One region of the Micromonospora sp. IBHARD003 genome, then DNA from elsewhere that is predicted to be linked to it. Evidence: riboswitches for the same ligand, from Rfam matches in the RefSeq annotation. Region 1 holds a riboswitch; each other region holds the start of a gene.
What was found. A riboswitch is a leader RNA that binds a small molecule or an ion and turns the genes downstream of it on or off. The one in region 1 is predicted to bind cobalamin.

Region 1 (5,236 bases):
AGATCCGCCACCGCCGTCGCCCAGGGCCTGCGCAGCCGCGCCGCCTCCAGCAGCTGCCGGTCGGCGAGCAGCGCTCCGGCCGGCCCCGTCCGAAGCCCGGAGGGAGTGAGCACGGCGGCGTCGTCCGCCCAGCGCAGCGCCAGGTCCACGTCGTGGGTCGCCATCACGACCGTCGTGCCGCCGTCCCGCAGCCGGCTCAGTACCTCGAGCAGCCGTTCCTGGCCGTGCGGGTCGAGGCCCGCGGTCGGCTCGTCCAGGATCAGCACCCGCGGCCGCATCGCCACGGCTCCGGCGATCGCGGCGCGCTTGCGCTGACCGTAGGAGAGCAGATGGGTCGGACGGTCCTCGAGGGCCGTGATGTCGAGTGCCTCCAGCGACTCGGCGACCCGGGCCCGGACCTCGTCCTCGGAGAGCCCCAGGTTCATCGGCCCGAACGACACGTCCTGCCCCACCGACGCCGCGAACAGCTGGTCGTCCGGATCCTGCACCACCAACTGCACGGTCGTGCGCAGCCGGGTCAGTCCGGCCCGGTCGTACGCCACCGGCTCGCCGTCCAGCAGCAGGCTTCCCCGTCCGCAGCGCAGCCCGCCGCTCAGCAGCCGCAGCAGGGTCGTCTTCCCGCCGCCGTTGCGCCCGAGCAGCGCCAGGGAGCGGCCCCCGGGCACGGCGAAGTCCACGCCGTCGAGCACCCGGGGGCCGTCGGCGTACGCATAGCCCGCACCGACCAGCTCCACGACGGGGGACAAGGCCCGGTGACCCGGGGGCGCAGTCATAGAACGGACCTTTCCAGTACGAGGGTGAGTGCCACGATCGACGCGAGAAGGGCGCCCGAGACGGCGAGGAAGCGCGGGGACACCGGCGTCTGGGGGACCAGGACCCGCAGGGTCCCGTCGTAGCCGCGCCCGGCGAGCCCCGTCTGGAGCCGCTGGGCGCGGTCGAAGGCGCGGACGAACGCGGTCGCCCCGAGGCCCGCGAGGGAACGCCAGGTCGCCGCACGGCTGGTGTGGCCGAGACGTGCGGCCTGCGCCTGGCGGATCTGCTGCACCGCGTCGAGCAGCAGAAAACCGATCCGGTACATCACCAGGGCCACATCGACCACCGGCGCCGGTACGCCGGCGCGCACCAGCCGGGGCAGCACGTCCGACACCGGTGTGGTGAACGCGAACAGCAGCACCCCGAGCGAGGCCGCGGACGTCCTCAGCAGCAGTCGCACCGCGTGCAGCGGCCCGTCAGGTGCGAGCGCCACCAGTCCGTCGGGCCCGCCCACCGCGAACAGCAGCGGCACCGCGCCCGTCACACAGAATCCGAGCGGCACCCGCCAGGCCCGCCACAGCAGCCGCGGCGCCACCCCGGCCGGTCCGAGCAGCACCGCGAGGGTCGCGCCCGCGACCAGTACGGCGCCGGGCCACGGCGGCAGCGAGATGGCGCAGACCGTCAGGCCGAAACCGAGGACGGCCTTGTCCCAGGGATGGCGGCGGCGCCAGCGGCTGCTGTGCGCCGCCGCGTCGATCGGCAGCACCGGCCGTCACGCCGTGGTCCGGTCGGCGGGGGAGTCCGCGCCCCCGGTGAACGCTCCCCCGGTGGGCGTGCTCCCGGTGGTGGAGGCCGCGGCCGCCGTCTCGTCCGCTCCGGTGTGCCCGGGCGCCGCCGTGCGCGCCTGTGCCCGGGCCTCGCCCTGCCGGCGCCCCTTGCGCAGCCCGAAGTAGTACGCCAGTACCCCGGCGCCGAGTGCCGCCTGCAGGGCGAACAGCGCCGACTCGATCTCGCCGGACGGCGGTTCGTACAGCGGGGCGAACCAGGGCTCGTAGTCGGGCTGCAGCTCGGTGATGGCGGTCTCGGCCTCGGCGTCGGCGCCGGTGAACGGCTCCTCCTTGTGGTCGCCGAGCCCCAGTACGAGCGGGAGCACGGCCAGCGCCGCCACCAGCGCGAGCAGCAGGGTATTGATCTTCGCGTTGCGGCTCATCGGACCGTGCCCTCCTTGGTGTTGTCCCGCTCTCCGCCCTGGAGCAGCACACCGAGGCGGGTCAGCTCACCCTTGCTGGACTGCACCAGCAGCCGCATCACCAGCACGGTGAGCAGGCCCTCGCTGACCGCGAGCGGGATCTGGGTGACCGCGAAGATGCCGCCGAACTTGGCGAGCGCGCCCATGACACCGCTTCCCGGGTCGGGGAAGGCCAGGGCCAACTGCACGCTGGTGACGCAGTACGTGGACAGGTCCGCCACGAACGCGCCCGCGAACACACAGACCATCAGCGGCAGTTCGAACCGCCGCAGCAGCCGGTAGATCCCGTATCCGGCCCACGGACCGACGATCGCCATGGAGAAGACATTGGCGCCGAGCGTGGTGAGCCCACCGTGCGCCAGCAGCAGTGCCTGGAACAGCAGGGTGATCGTCCCCAGCACGGCCGTCACCGGAGGTCTGAACAGGATCGCGCCGAGTCCGGTCCCGGTCGGGTGGGAGCAACTGCCCGTCACCGAGGGCAGCTTGAGGGCCGACAGGACGAACGTGAAGGCACCGGCCGCGCCCAGCAGCAGGGTCGACTCGGGATGGGCCTTGACTTCCCGGGTGAGTGCCCGCACTCCGTGGATCACGAACGGGGCGGACGCGGCGCCCCAGGCGGCCGCGTGCAACGGGGGCAGATACCCCTCGGCTATATGCATGGTTGGGGAGACCTTCTCCAGCACCTCGTGGATGGACAACGCGCCCCGGCCGGTCTCCTGGCTGACGGGTCCTGCCGCCCGGCTCGGCCTTCCCGGAGGCAACGGTCACCCGCGGCCGTCCAGTGGCTTCCTCCTCGGATGGAGCCGGACTTCCCGATCACAGTGGCGAGGGCCGCACCGGTACTCCACCGGTTTCCCGTTCACCAAGGCGTTGCGACACTAATGCTTTGACCTGGATCATCACAAGCGCGCACGGATGCACCCGCCCGGCGGGCGCCCGGCGTACGCCCCCCGGTCGCACGAAAAGCCCTACACCTTCCGGTAGCCGTACGCTTCCGTCGCCGCCGCCACCACGGCGTCCAGGCCGGCGCCGGCGGAGGCCGTGACGAGCGCCGCGATCGCGCCCTCGGTGAACGGCGCGTCCACCAGCCGGGTGCCTTCGGGCAGTTCGCCGCCCTCGGCCAGCAGGGTCTTCACGGTCAGCACGGCACTGCCGAGGTCGGCCAGTACGGCGACCCCGGCGCCCCGGTCCACCTCCGCGGCCGCCCTCGTGATCAGTTCCGAGCTGGTGCCGAGTCCGCCGTCGGGCGTGCCTCCGGCAGCCGCGATGGGAGCCTCGCCACCGCCCGACAGCCCCCTGGCCATCGCGGCGACGGAGGCGGCGACCTCCGCGCTGTGCGAGACGAGGACGATGCCCACGAAGCTCACGAGGCCTCCCCGGAACCCGTGTCGGCCGCGGTCTGCGCGAGGGCGGCGATCAGCAGGGCCGCGGACGTCGCTCCCGGGTCCTGGTGCCCGATGCTCCGCTCACCGAGATAGCTGGCCCGGCCCTTGCGCGCCTGCATCGGCACGGTCGCCCGGGCACCCTCACCGGCAGCTTCCCGCGCGGCAGGGAACGACTCGTCCAGAGCCTCCACGGCCGGCTCCAGCGCATCCAGCATGGTCTTGTCCCCGGCCCTCGCACCGCCGAGCTGGGCCACCGCCGCGACGCCGGCCCGCAGCGCGTCCGCGAGCTGCTCCCGTGACACCTCCGGGTCGTCGCCGAGCATCTTGCCCGCGCGCCGCAGCAGCGTTCCGTACAACGGCCCCGCCGCCCCGCCGACCGTGGAGATCAACTGCCGTCCGGACAGCACCAGTACGGCAGCCGGGGTGTCCGGTGCGTCCGTCTCCAGCGCGGCCCTGACGGCGGTGAAACCGCGCTGCATGTTGGTGCCGTGGTCCGCGTCGCCGATCGCCGCGTCGAGTTCGGTGAGTTGCGCGGCCTCACGGTTCATCGCGTCGGCCACGGCGTACATCCAACTGCGGAAGAACCCGGTGTCGAGCACAGGCACTCCTTCTCCCGGTTTCACAGCTTCCATGGATCAGCGGCCCCACCGAAGCGCCGGGGTCTCGACCGGCGCGTCCCACAGCCGCAGCAGTTCCTCGTCCATCGCACAGATCGACACCGAGCAGCCGGCCATGTCGAGCGACGTCACGTAGTTTCCGACGAGCGTACGGGCCACCGGCACGCCCCGCTCGCCGAGCACCCGGTGCACCTCGGCGTTGAAGCCGTACAGCTCCAGCAGCGGCGTCGCCCCCATCCCGTTGACGAGTACCAGAACGGGACTGGACGGCTTCAGGTCCTCCAGGACGGCGTCGACCGCGAAGTCCGCGATCTCCCGGGACGTCATCATCGGACGGCGTTCCCGGCCGGGCTCGCCGTGGATACCGATGCCGAGCTCCAGCTCACCGGCCGGCAGATCGAAGGTCGGGGATCCCTTGGCCGGCGTCGTCACCGCGGTCAGCGCCACACCGAAGCTCCGTGACCGTGCGTTCACCTCGCGCGCGACCGACTCGACGCGCTCCAGCGGCGCGCCCTCCTCGGCCGCCGCCCCCGCGATCTTCTCCACGAACAGCGTCGCGCCGGTCCCGCGCCGGCCGGCCGTGTAGAGGCTGTCCGTCACCGCCACGTCGTCGTTCACCAGCACCTTCGCGATCTGGATGCCCTCGTCCTCGGCCAGTTCCGCCGCCATGTCGAAGTTCAGGACGTCTCCGGTGTAGTTCTTGACCACGAACAGCACCCCGGCGCCGCTGTCGACCGCCGCCGCGGCCCGCACCATCTGGTCGGGTACGGGCGAGGTGAACACCTCACCCGGGCATGCCGCGGCGAGCATCCCCAGACCCACGAACCCGCCGTGCAGAGGCTCGTGCCCGGACCCGCCCCCGGACACCAGCCCCACCTTCCCGGCGACGGGTGAGTCTGCGCGCACCACCACCCGGTTCTCGACGTCCACCCGCAGTCCGGGATGCGCCGCGGCCATGCCCCGCAGCCCATCCGCGACGACCGTCTCCGGCACATTGATGAGCATCTTCATCGCTACCTCCAGGTGAGACGTACGTCGATCGCCGTATCAGTATTTTCCCAGGTCAGGCCGTGCGCCGCGACTTATTGATCTTGTGTCGCCAGGGGGCGCCGTATCGTCGCCCCGCAGGGACCCGCCCGGGACCGGCACCCTCGGCCCGGCCGGCTGCCGCTCCTGTGCGGTCCGGATGGGGACCAGTCGGTCCTGCCCAGCTTCCCGGCCGGCTACGCACA
Region 2 (5,236 bases), 6.4 Mb from region 1:
TGGAGCATCGAAGACATCCCACGCATCCTCTCGCGAGTTGGGTAGAGCGGTGTGACGCCGTACAGCCTCTCCGGAGGCGGCAGGGGCCACCTCCCCGCACGGAGCGCAGCGCCCCCGCACGGAGTGCAGCACCTGTGCCAGGACCTCCGATCTCCGTACCGCGCGCGGGCCGGGACGCTTGCGGCGTCCCGGCCCATCGGTTGCGCGGTCAGGAGGCGGGCAGCTCACCCCGGACGGTACGGGCGGCGGCGACCAGGTTTTCCAGGGACGCGCGCGTCTCGGGCCAGCCGCGGGTCTTCAGGCCGCAGTCGGGGTTGACCCAGAGCCGTTCGGCGGGGATGGCCCTGAGGCCGGTGCGCAGCAGTCCTGCGGCCTCCTCGGTGCTGGGGACGCGCGGGGAGTGGATGTCGTAGACGCCGGGTCCGGCCTCGCGCGGGTAGCCGTGCGAGGCGAGTTCGCGGGCGACCTGCATGTGCGAGCGTGCGGCTTCCAGGCTGATGACGTCGGCATCGAGGTCGTCGATGGCCTGCACGATGTCACCGAACTCCGCGTAGCACATGTGCGTGTGGATCTGGGTGCCCGGCCGCACTCCGGCGGTGGTGAGCCGGAACGCCTCGGTCGCCCACGCCAGGTACGCCTCGCGGTCGGCGCGCCGCAGCGGCAGAGTCTCACGCAGCGCGGGCTCGTCCACCTGGATCACCGAGGTCCCGGCCGCCTCGAGATCGTGCACCTCGTCGCGCAGGGCGAGGGCGACCTGGCGGGCAGTGTCTCCCAGCGGCTGGTCGTCGCGGACGAAGGACCAGGCGAGCATGGTGACCGGGCCGGTGAGCATGCCCTTGACGGGGCGGTCGCTCAGCGACTGGGCGTAGGACGTCCAGCGGACCGTCATCGGCTGGGGCCGGGAGATGTCGCCGGCCAGGATCGGCGGCCGGACGTACCGGGTGCCGTAGGACTGGACCCAGCCGTGCTGCGTGGCCAGGTAGCCGGTGAGCTGCTCGGCGAAGTACTGCACCATGTCGTTGCGTTCGGCCTCGCCATGGACGAGGACGTCGATGCCGGTCTTCTCCTGGAAGGAGATGACCTCCTGGATCTCCGCCTTGATGCGTTCCTCGTAACCGGCTGTGTCCATGCGTCCCGCGCGCAGGGCGGCGCGTGCGGTGCGCAGTTCGTCGGTCTGCGGAAAGGAGCCGATGGTCGTGGTGGGCAGCAGCGGCAGCCGGAGGTGGGCGCGCTGGGCGGCGGCACGCTCGGCGTACGGCTGGGAGCGGCGCGCGTCAGCGTCCGTCACGGCCGCGGAGCGGGCTCGCACGGCCGGGTCCCGGGTGATCGGAGATCCCGCGCGGGAAGCGAGATCGGCGCGATTGGCGGCAAGTTCGGCCGTGATGGTGTCGGTGCCCTGGGCGAGGCCCTTGGCGAGGGTGACGATCTCGGCGGTCTTCTGCTTGGCGAAGGCCAACCAGCGCCTGATCTGCGGCTCGATGTCCTGCTCGGCGGCGGCGTCCAGCGGGACGTGCAGAAGAGAGCAGGAGGCGGCCACGTCGACCCGGTCGGCGAGTCCGAGGAGGGTGCCGAGCGTGGACAGCGACTTCTGCAGGTCGTTGATCCAGATGTTGCGGCCGTTGACGACACCGGCGACCAGGCGCTTGCCGGGCAGTCCGCCGACGGCGGCCAGGGCGTCCAGATTCGCGGCAGCCGCTTCGGTGAAGTCCAGCGCGACGCCATCGACCGGTGCCTTGGCCAGGACGGGAAGCGCGTCGCCGAGGCGGTCGAAGTAGGAGGCGACGAGCAGCTTGGGCCGGTCGGTCAGCGCGCCGAGGTCGCGGTAGGCACGCTCGGCAGCGTTCAGCTCGGCCGGGGTGCGGTCCTGCACGAGCGCGGGCTCGTCCAGCTGCACCCACTCGGCTCCGGCCGCACGCAGGTCGGCGAGGACCTCGGCGTAGACGGGAAGCAGCCGGTCGAGAAGGGTCAGCGGCTCGAAGCCCACGGGTGCATGTGGGGCGGGCTTGGCGAGCAGAAGGTAGGTGACGGGGCCGACCAGCACGGGCCGTGCGGCGAGTCCCTGGGCGAGGGCTTCCTTCAGCTCGGCGACCTGCTTGGTGGAGTCGGCCGTGAAGACGGTGTCGGGGCCCAGTTCGGGGACCAGGTAGTGGTAGTTGGTGTCGAACCACTTGGTCATCTCCAGCGGAGCGACCTCCTGTGTGCCGCGGGCCATGGCGAAGTAGCCGTCCGTCGCGTCGGTGCGGACGGCGGCGCGGTGCCGCTCGGGGATCGCGCCGACCATGACGGTGGTGTCGAGGACGTGGTCGTAGTACGAGAAGTCACCAGTGGGCACCTCGTGGATGCCGGCGTCGGCGAGCTGTCGCCAGTTGCTCCGCCGGAGCTCGGCGGCGGTGGCGTGGAGGGCTTCGGCGGTGACGTGGCCCTTCCAGTAGCCCTCGATCGCCTTCTTCAGTTCCCGGTTCGGGCCCTGGCGGGGGTAGCCGTACACGATGGCACGTGCTGCCGCGGCTGCGGACTTCGCTGTCACGGAGATCTCCTTCGCGAGATGAATCCCTGAGATCCCGGAGACGGGACGAGGGCGCGAAGGGAATGACGAACCGGACGGCCACGACCCCGCGAGGCAAAGGCACGGTCGTTCCGTCTGGTGTGTACGCCGACCCGCCCTCGAGGTCACCGGGATGTCCACGTACGGAACGGTCCGCACGCGGGCAGTTGGCAGGTCTTCGGACTCATGGGCACGCCCCCTCTCCGGAGGACACCTACTGGCCGTCGCTTCCCAGACCCGGTACCTCGGACCCAGTGCGTATGACGGCGGTCGTTCCCACTCACCGCTGCGGGGCAGTCCCGGATTCCCACCGGGTTCCCTCTTACGACACCCCGCCTGGCGGACGGGGCGAACCAGCTGCTCCGGTCAGCCTACGGGGTGGCGTAGCAAAGGGAAGAGGGCCGTCCAGCATCCGGAAGGTGAGAGGGGAGCACGCCGGAGGCGGAACGCGGAGGGGCGGGAAGCGCCGCACCTGTGCTTCCCGCCCCTTTCCCAGTCGCGCCGCGCGGGACCCTCACCCCTGCGGCGGTACGGGCCCCTCAGCCCGCGTCGTACCAGGCCCTCAGCCCTGGTCGTACATGTGGAACCCCCGGCCGGTCTTCCGGCCGAGCATCCCCGCCTGCACCATGCGCTGGAGCAGAGGCGGCGGGGCGTACAGGGGTTCGCGGAACTCGTCGTAGAGGGACTCCGCGATGGAGGCGACGGTGTCCAGGCCGATCAGGTCGGCGAGCTTGAGCGGACCCATGGGGTGGGCGCAGCCCAGTTCCATCCCGGTGTCGATGTCCGCGGCGGTGGCGAAGCCGGATTCAGCCATTCGGACGGCGGAGAGGAGGTAGGGAACGAGCAGGGCGTTGACGACGAAGCCGGCCCGGTCCTGGGAGCGGATGACCGTCTTGCCGAGCGCGCGTGCCGCGAAGTCCTCGACCACGGCCGTTGTTTCGGCCGAGGTGTGCAGCGAAGTCACCACCTCGACCAGTGGAAGTACGGGGACAGGGTTGAAGAAGTGCAGGCCCACGACCCGGTCCGCGCGGGATGTCGCCATGCCCAGCCGCATGATCGGCAGGGAAGAGGTATTGGAGGCGAGCACGGCCGCCGGATCTTCAATGATCTTGTCGAGGGCGGCGAAGACCTCGGTCTTGGCGTCCGGGTTCTCGATGACGGCCTCGATGACGAGCTGCCGGTCGGCGAGGTCGTCCAGGCTGCCGGTGAACGCTATCCGGGCGAGCGCGTCCTGCGCTGCCGTCCGCTCCAGCTTCCCGCGCCGCACCGCCCGGTCCAGCGAGGCTGCGACCCGGTCGCGGGCGGTGCGGGCGGCGACCGCGTCCGCCTCGCAGACCACGGTGTCCAGCCCGGCCCGCGCGCACACCTCGGCGATACCGGCCCCCATCTGTCCACCGCCGACCACGCCGACGCGTGCGATGCCCGCGCTCACGCCTGTACCTCCGGCCTGCGCACGAGGTGACGGGTGTAGGCGTCCGGCGTGAAGAACAGCGGCAACTCGCGGCTCAGCGCGATCCGTTCGAAGAGCGAACGGATGTCGTCGACAGGCGCCCACGGGTACTCGGCGCCGACCGCAGCGATCTCGTCGTCGACGATCTTCTCGACGGTCTCCCGGTCGATCACCCGGTGCCGCAGCCACTGCCAGATCTGCACCCGGGCGATCTCGGCGGTGGCCGCGTCCTCCATCAGCCCGTCGATGGCGACCGCGCCCTGGCCACTCAGCCACGCGGCGTAGTACCGCAGTGCGACGGAGATGTTGGTACGCACACCGTCCGGGGTGGGCGGGCCGCTGATCCGTCGCACCGACAGCAGGTCGGCCGCAGTCACGTCCACGTCGTCGCGGGTGCGGTCGAGCTGGTGGGGGTGGTCGCCGAGAACACCGTCGAACACGTCGCGGCAGACGGGGACGAGTGCCGGATGGGCGACCCATGAGCCGTCGAAGCCGTCCTCGGCCTCCCGCTCCTTGTCCAGGCGGACCTTGGCGAATGCCGCTTCGTTCGCGGCCGGGCCCTTGCCGGGGACCTGTGCGGCCATGCCGCCGATGGCGTGGGCGCCGCGCTTGTGGCAGGTGCGGACGAGGAGTTCGGTGTATGCCCGCATGAAGGGCGCGGTCATCGTCACCTTCGCGCGGTCGGGAAGAAGGAAGTCGGTGCGGTGCCCGAAGGTCTTGATCAGACTGAACAGGTAGTCCCAGCGGCCCGCGTTCAGTCCGGCGCTGTGCTCGCGCAGCTCGTAGAGGATCTCCTCCATCTCGAACGCGGCGCTGATCGTCTCGATGAGGACGGTGGCGCGAACGGTGCCCTGGGGTATGCCGAGGAGGTCTTGGGCGAGGACGAACACGTCGTCCCACAGCCGGGCCTCGTAGCGGTTTTCCAGCTTGGGCAGGTAGAAGTACGGGCCGTTGCCGGCGTCGATCTGCCGCTGGGCGCAGTGGAAGAAGTACAGGCCGAAGTCGACGAGCGCGGCGGGCACCGGGCTGCCGCCGTATTCCAGGTGCTCCTCGTCCAGGTGCCAGCCGCGCGGGCGGACCATGATGGTCGCGAGCCGGTCACCAAGCCGGTACTCCTTGCCCTCGGGCGAGGTGAAGTCGATCCGGCGCTCGATGGCGTCCAGCAGGGTGAGCTGCCCGCCGACGACGTTGTCCCACAGGGGCGCGGTGGCGTCCTCGAAGTCCGCCATCCACACCTTGGC
Region 3 (5,236 bases), 5.1 Mb from region 1:
AGATGCTGCTCACCGGGGGAGAGCTTGGCCAGGTCCGCGACGTCGGAGTGGAGGTCGACCTCCTCGACCGTCCAGGTGTTCTTGATCGCGTCCCGGTAGCGCTCGTAGAAGTCCGGGTAGCGCATCGGGCGGAGCGTCAGCTCGAAGCCGGGGTCGAGCAGATTCTTCTCGCGCGCCGTCGTGGCGGTGGTGGCTTCGGTGGACATTACTGGCAGGCCTCGCAGGACTCGGGGTTCTCAAGGGAGCAGGCGATGGCGTCCGCGTCGGGAGCGGCCTGCTGGACGGGAATGGTGGGGGCCGCGGTGACCGCCGCCGGCGTGCCGGACGCGGCACGGGCGATCCGGGTCGCCGGGCGCGAACGCAGGTAGTACGTCGTCTTCAGGCCCTGCTTCCAGGCATACGCGTACATCGAGCTGAGCTTGCCGATGGTCGGCGTCTCCATGAACAGGTTCAGCGACTGCGACTGGTCCAGGAACGGGGTGCGCGCCGCGGCCATGTCGATCAGGCCGCGCTGCGGGATCTCCCAGGCCGTGCGGTACAGCTCCCGCACCTCCGCCGGAATCCAGTTGAGGCCCTGCACCGAGCCGCTGGAGTCGCGCAGCGCCTCACGGGTCTGGGCGTCCCACACGCCCAGCTGCTTGAGCTCATCCACCAGGTACGAGTTGACCTGGAGGAACTCGCCCGACAGCGTCTCGCGCTTGAACAGGTTGGAGACCTGCGGCTCGATGCACTCGTACACGCCCGCGATCGACGCGATGGTCGCGGTCGGGGCGATGGCGAGCAGCAGGGAGTTGCGCATCCCCGTGGTGGCGACCCGCTCGCGCAGGGCGGCCCACCGCTCGGGCCAGTTGAGCTCGACGCCGTAGTGGTCCGGGTGCAGCACACCGCGCGCCGTGCGGGTCTGCTCCCAGGCGGGCAGCGGGCCGCCCCGCTCGGCGAGGTCGCAGGACGCCTCGTACGCCGCCAGCATGATCCGCTCGGCGATCCGGGTGGACAGTGCCTTCGCCTCGGCGGAGTCGAAGGGCAGCCGCAGCTTGAAGAAGACGTCCTGGAGACCCATCGCGCCCAGGCCCACCGGGCGCCACTTGGCGTTGGAGCGGCCGGCCTGCTCGGTCGGGTAGAAGTTGATGTCCACGACCCGGTCGAGGAAGGTCACGGCCGTGCGGACGGTCTCGTCCAGCCGCTCCCAGTCGATGGAGCCCCCGGGGGTCACGAACGCGCCCAGGTTGACCGAGCCGAGGTTGCAGACGGCCGTCTCGCCGTCGTTCGTGACCTCGATGATCTCGGTGCAGAGGTTGGAGGAGTGGACGACGGTGCCGGGCTCCGCGGTCTGGTTCGCGGTGCGATTCGACGCGTCCTTGAACGTCATCCAGCCGTTTCCGGTCTGGGCGAGGGTCCGCATCATCCGGCCGTACAGGTCGCGGGCCGGGATCGTCCTGCGGGCGAGGCCCGCCTCCTCCGCCTTGCGGTAGGCGGCGTCGAACTCGTCGCCCCACAGGTCCACCAGCTCGGGGACGTCCGCGGGGGAGAACAGCGACCACTCGGCGTCGGCGTTCACCCGGCGCATGAACTCGTCCGGGATCCAGTGCGCCAGGTTGAGGTTGTGCGTACGCCGCGCCTCCTCGCCCGTGTTGTCGCGGAGCTCCAGGAACTCCTCGATGTCCGCGTGCCAGGTCTCGAGGTAGACGCAGGCCGCGCCCTTGCGCCGGCCGCCCTGGTTGACGGCGGCGACCGACGAGTCCAGCGTGCGCAGGAACGGCACGATGCCGTTGGAGTGCCCGTTGGTGCCGCGGATCAGCGAACCGCGGGAGCGGATGCGGGAGTACGACAGACCGATGCCGCCCGCGTGCTTCGACAGCCGTGCCACCTGGTGGTAGCGGTCGTAGATCGAGTCCAGCTCGTCCAGCGGCGAGTCCAGCAGATAGCAGGAGGACATCTGGGGGTGCCGGGTGCCGGAGTTGAAGAGCGTCGGCGAGGACGGCAGATAGTCCAGCCGGCTCATCAGCCCGTACAGCGCGGCGACTTCGTCGACGGCGTGCGCCGACTCGTCCTCGGCGAGACCGCAGGCCACGCGCAGCATGAACTGCTGCGGGGTCTCGATCACCTTGCGGGTGAGCGGGTGGCGCAGCAGGTAGCGGCTGTAGAGGGTGCGCAGTCCGAAGTAACCGAAGCGGTCGTCGGCGGCCGGGTCGATCAGCCCGTCGAGACGGGCGGTATGGGCCTCGACGAAGGCAGCCGTGCGGTCCGCGATCAGTGCCTCGCGGTGGCCGACCGCGATCGAGCCGGAGAAGCCGGTGGCGCCCTGCGAGGCCGCCTCCTCGGCGATGGTGAGGGTGAGCAGCCGGGCCGCGAGCCGCGAGTACGCCGGGTCCTCCGCGATCAGCCCGGCGGCCGCCTCGGTGGCCAGCTCCCGCAGTTCGGCCTCGTCCGAGCCCGAGTGACGTCCCCGGAGCGCGGCACCCGCGACCCGTCCGGGGTCGGTGTCGGGGAGGTCGGCGGTGAGGTCGGTCAGAAGCCGCAGCAGCGCGGTTCCTGGCCCATCGGCGAGCTGCGCTGAAGCAGGATCTGGCGGCGCGATGGTCACGGGGGTGCTCTCCCTCACTCGGCTCGGGGCCGGCGGGGGAGGCGGAATGCGGGCATGTGTCTGGGCAGCACAACGCACCGCGTCCACCAGCCTGATCCGCGAGGCCCGGACGTCTCGGCACCCGGGCCGGACGGACCGGGTGCGTTGCCGACAGGTCCTCGGACTCGTGGGTGTGCACTCGCGGACGCGTACGCATGGGCACGCCTCATGGGTACGCGAAAGGAACGAATGCAGACCGACTCACCGTTGCGGGACAGTTCCGGATTTCCACCGGATTCCCCTGCTGCGGCAACGGAGTCGAGCATACATGTAGGGGCGGGGCGATGCCGCGCACCCCACATGTTGTGTCGCGGTCGCGTGACTCACCCCGAAGTGTCGGTTCTCAGAGCTCAAGCGCGTACGTCAGCAGGGGATCCAGGCCCGCTATCGGTACCCAGTCACGATCGGGGGTCCGTACGAAGCCCAGCCGCTCGTATATGCGGTGTGCCGCGCGCATCTGCCGATCGGTCGACAGCACCAGTCGGCGGCACCCTTCGAGAGCTCGGGCCCGCTCGACGCACGCCATGACGAGCGCCTCCCCGACGCCACGCCTGCGTGCCTCGGTGGCGACGACCAGCATCCGGAACTCGGCCTCGTCCTTCCGTGCGATGTTGGCGTAGGGCCGTGCGCCGGGCGTGAAAGCCACCCCGCCGAGCAGCCGTCCCGAGCCGTCGGTGGCGACCAGCACCTCGGACTGCGCGGCCCTGCCTGCCGTGTCCCGCAGTACGGGGAGATAGGGGTCCTCGTCCCCGAAGGTCAGCAGTCCGTCCGCCAGATAGGTCTGTGCGGTGAGCTCCCCGAGAGCGTCGTACTCCTCCGTCTCCACCGGCCTGATGGTCACATCCATCCCGGCAGTCTGTCCTACACGAGGAGAACGTGTACACCGGAAAACGGCGCCTGGCCGCCGCCCTTGAGGGGGACGGCGGCCAGGCGCGCAGGCGGGTCAGCGGTGCCGGATGTCTCAGTGCGTCGCGGCGGTCAGCTTCGGGGCCTCCGTCTCGACTCCCGGGTCACCCGCGTCCGCCGTGTAGTCCTCCGGGGACGTCTCGTCGACGCCGTCCGGCGCCTTCACGGCACGCAGCACGAAGGTGAGGACGACCGTCACGAGCACATTGAGCACAAAGGCGGTCAGACCGATGTAACCGATCTCACCGATGCCCGGGATCTCGGCCGAGGATCCGCCGAAGTGCTTCTGCGTCGGGCTCGCGACACCGTAGGCCGCCACCGTGCCGTAGATCATTCCGACGGCCCAGCCGGCGAGCAGCGCCCAGCGGTGGCACCAGCGGGTGAACAGGCCTCCGACCAGTGCGGGGAAGGTCTGGAGGATCCAGATGCCGCCCAGCAGCTGGAAGTTGATGGCGACCGTCTTGTCCATCGTGAGGACGAAGACCAGGGCGCCCACCTTCACCAGCAGCGACACCAGCTTCGACACCCTGGTCTCCTGCTCCGGTGTCGCGTCCGGCTTCAGGAAGTCCTTGTAGATGTTGCGGGTGAACAGATTGGCCGCGGCGATCGACATGATCGCGGCCGGCACCAGCGCGCCGATGCCGATGGCCGCGAAGGCCACGCCCGCGAACCAGTCGGGGAACATGTTCTCGAACAGCTGCGGAATGGCGAGCTGACCGTTGGTCACCTTGACCCCGGCGGCGATCGCCATGAATCCGAGCAGGGCCAGCAGCCCCAGCATCAGCGAATAGAGCGGAAGTATCGTCGTGTTGCGCCGGATCACGTCGCGGCTGCGCGAGGACAGCGTGGCGGTGATCGAGTGGGGGTACATGAACAGCGCCAGGGCGGATCCGAGAGCCAGCGTGGCGTAACCCCACTGGCCCATCTCCCCGGGCACCAGAGCGCCGCGTGGTTTGTCGGTCGCCGGGTTGATCTGGGCGTACGCCTCGCCCGCCTTGGCGAAGACGTCGTCGAAGCCACCCAGTTTGATCGGGATGTAGATGATGGCGACCGTGATCACGAGGTAGATCAGGGTGTCCTTGACGAAGGCGATCAGCGCGGGCGCCCGCAGACCGGACGAGTACGTGTACGCGGCGAGGACACCGAAGGCGATCAGCAGCGGCAGGTCCTTGACGAACCAGTGGGTGTTCTCGCCGCCGCCGACACCCATGACGTCCAGCACGGCCTGGATGCCGACGAGTTGCAGGGCGATGTACGGCATCGTCGCCAGGATGCCCGTGACCGCGACCGCGAGGGACAGCCCCTTGGAGCCGAAGCGCCCGCGGACGAAGTCCGATGTCGTCACATAGCCGTGCCGGTGCGAGACCGACCAGAGCCGCGGCAGGAAGGTGAAGATCAGCGGGTAGACCAGGATGGTGTACGGCACCGCGAAGAAGCCGGCCGCGCCCGCCGCGTAGATCGCCGCGGGTACGGCGACGAAGGTGTACGCCGTATAGAGGTCGCCGCCGAGCAGGAACCAGGTGACCCAGGTGCCGAACGAGCGTCCGCCCAGGCCCCATTCGTCCAGGCTGTGCTCGTTCTCGGCCCTGCGCCAGCGCGAGGCCAGGAAGCCCATGACCGTGACGGCCAGGAAGAAGAAGACGAAGACGGCGAGTGCGACGCCGTTCACACCGTCCTTCACTTCGACGCCCCTTCCCCGCGGGCGCG

Region 2: another riboswitch for cobalamin. It lies ahead of metE (5-methyltetrahydropteroyltriglutamate--homocysteine S-methyltransferase); the one in region 1 lies ahead of ACTWOL_RS01900 (energy-coupling factor ABC transporter permease).
Region 3: another riboswitch for cobalamin. It lies ahead of ACTWOL_RS24940 (ribonucleoside-diphosphate reductase subunit alpha); the one in region 1 lies ahead of ACTWOL_RS01900 (energy-coupling factor ABC transporter permease).

What each region holds. Positions count from the first base shown of each region.
Region 1 is NZ_JBWBBX010000001.1:469,908-475,143, reverse strand. It holds gene ACTWOL_RS01915 (ATP-binding cassette domain-containing protein) at 1-773, opposite strand, end outside; gene cbiQ (cobalt ECF transporter T component CbiQ) at 770-1,519, opposite strand; partial or broken gene ACTWOL_RS01905 (energy-coupling factor ABC transporter substrate-binding protein) at 1,658-1,963, opposite strand; gene ACTWOL_RS01900 (energy-coupling factor ABC transporter permease) at 1,960-2,661, opposite strand; cobalamin riboswitch at 2,692-2,912, opposite strand; gene ACTWOL_RS01895 (PTS-dependent dihydroxyacetone kinase phosphotransferase subunit DhaM) at 2,971-3,369, opposite strand; gene dhaL (dihydroxyacetone kinase subunit DhaL) at 3,366-3,986, opposite strand; gene dhaK (dihydroxyacetone kinase subunit DhaK) at 4,023-5,015, opposite strand.
Region 2 is NZ_JBWBBX010000001.1:6,852,017-6,857,252, forward strand. It holds gene ACTWOL_RS30015 (hypothetical protein) at 1-17, opposite strand, end outside; gene metE (5-methyltetrahydropteroyltriglutamate--homocysteine S-methyltransferase) at 209-2,527, opposite strand; cobalamin riboswitch at 2,698-2,918, opposite strand; gene ACTWOL_RS30025 (3-hydroxybutyryl-CoA dehydrogenase) at 3,108-3,977, opposite strand; gene aceB (malate synthase A) at 3,974-5,236, opposite strand, start outside.
Region 3 is NZ_JBWBBX010000001.1:5,596,175-5,601,410, forward strand. It holds gene ACTWOL_RS24935 (ribonucleotide-diphosphate reductase subunit beta) at 1-206, opposite strand, end outside; gene ACTWOL_RS24940 (ribonucleoside-diphosphate reductase subunit alpha) at 206-2,584, opposite strand; cobalamin riboswitch at 2,717-2,901, opposite strand; gene ACTWOL_RS24945 (GNAT family N-acetyltransferase) at 2,967-3,470, opposite strand; gene mctP (monocarboxylate uptake permease MctP) at 3,585-5,144, opposite strand; gene ACTWOL_RS24955 (DUF3311 domain-containing protein) at 5,207-5,236, opposite strand, start outside.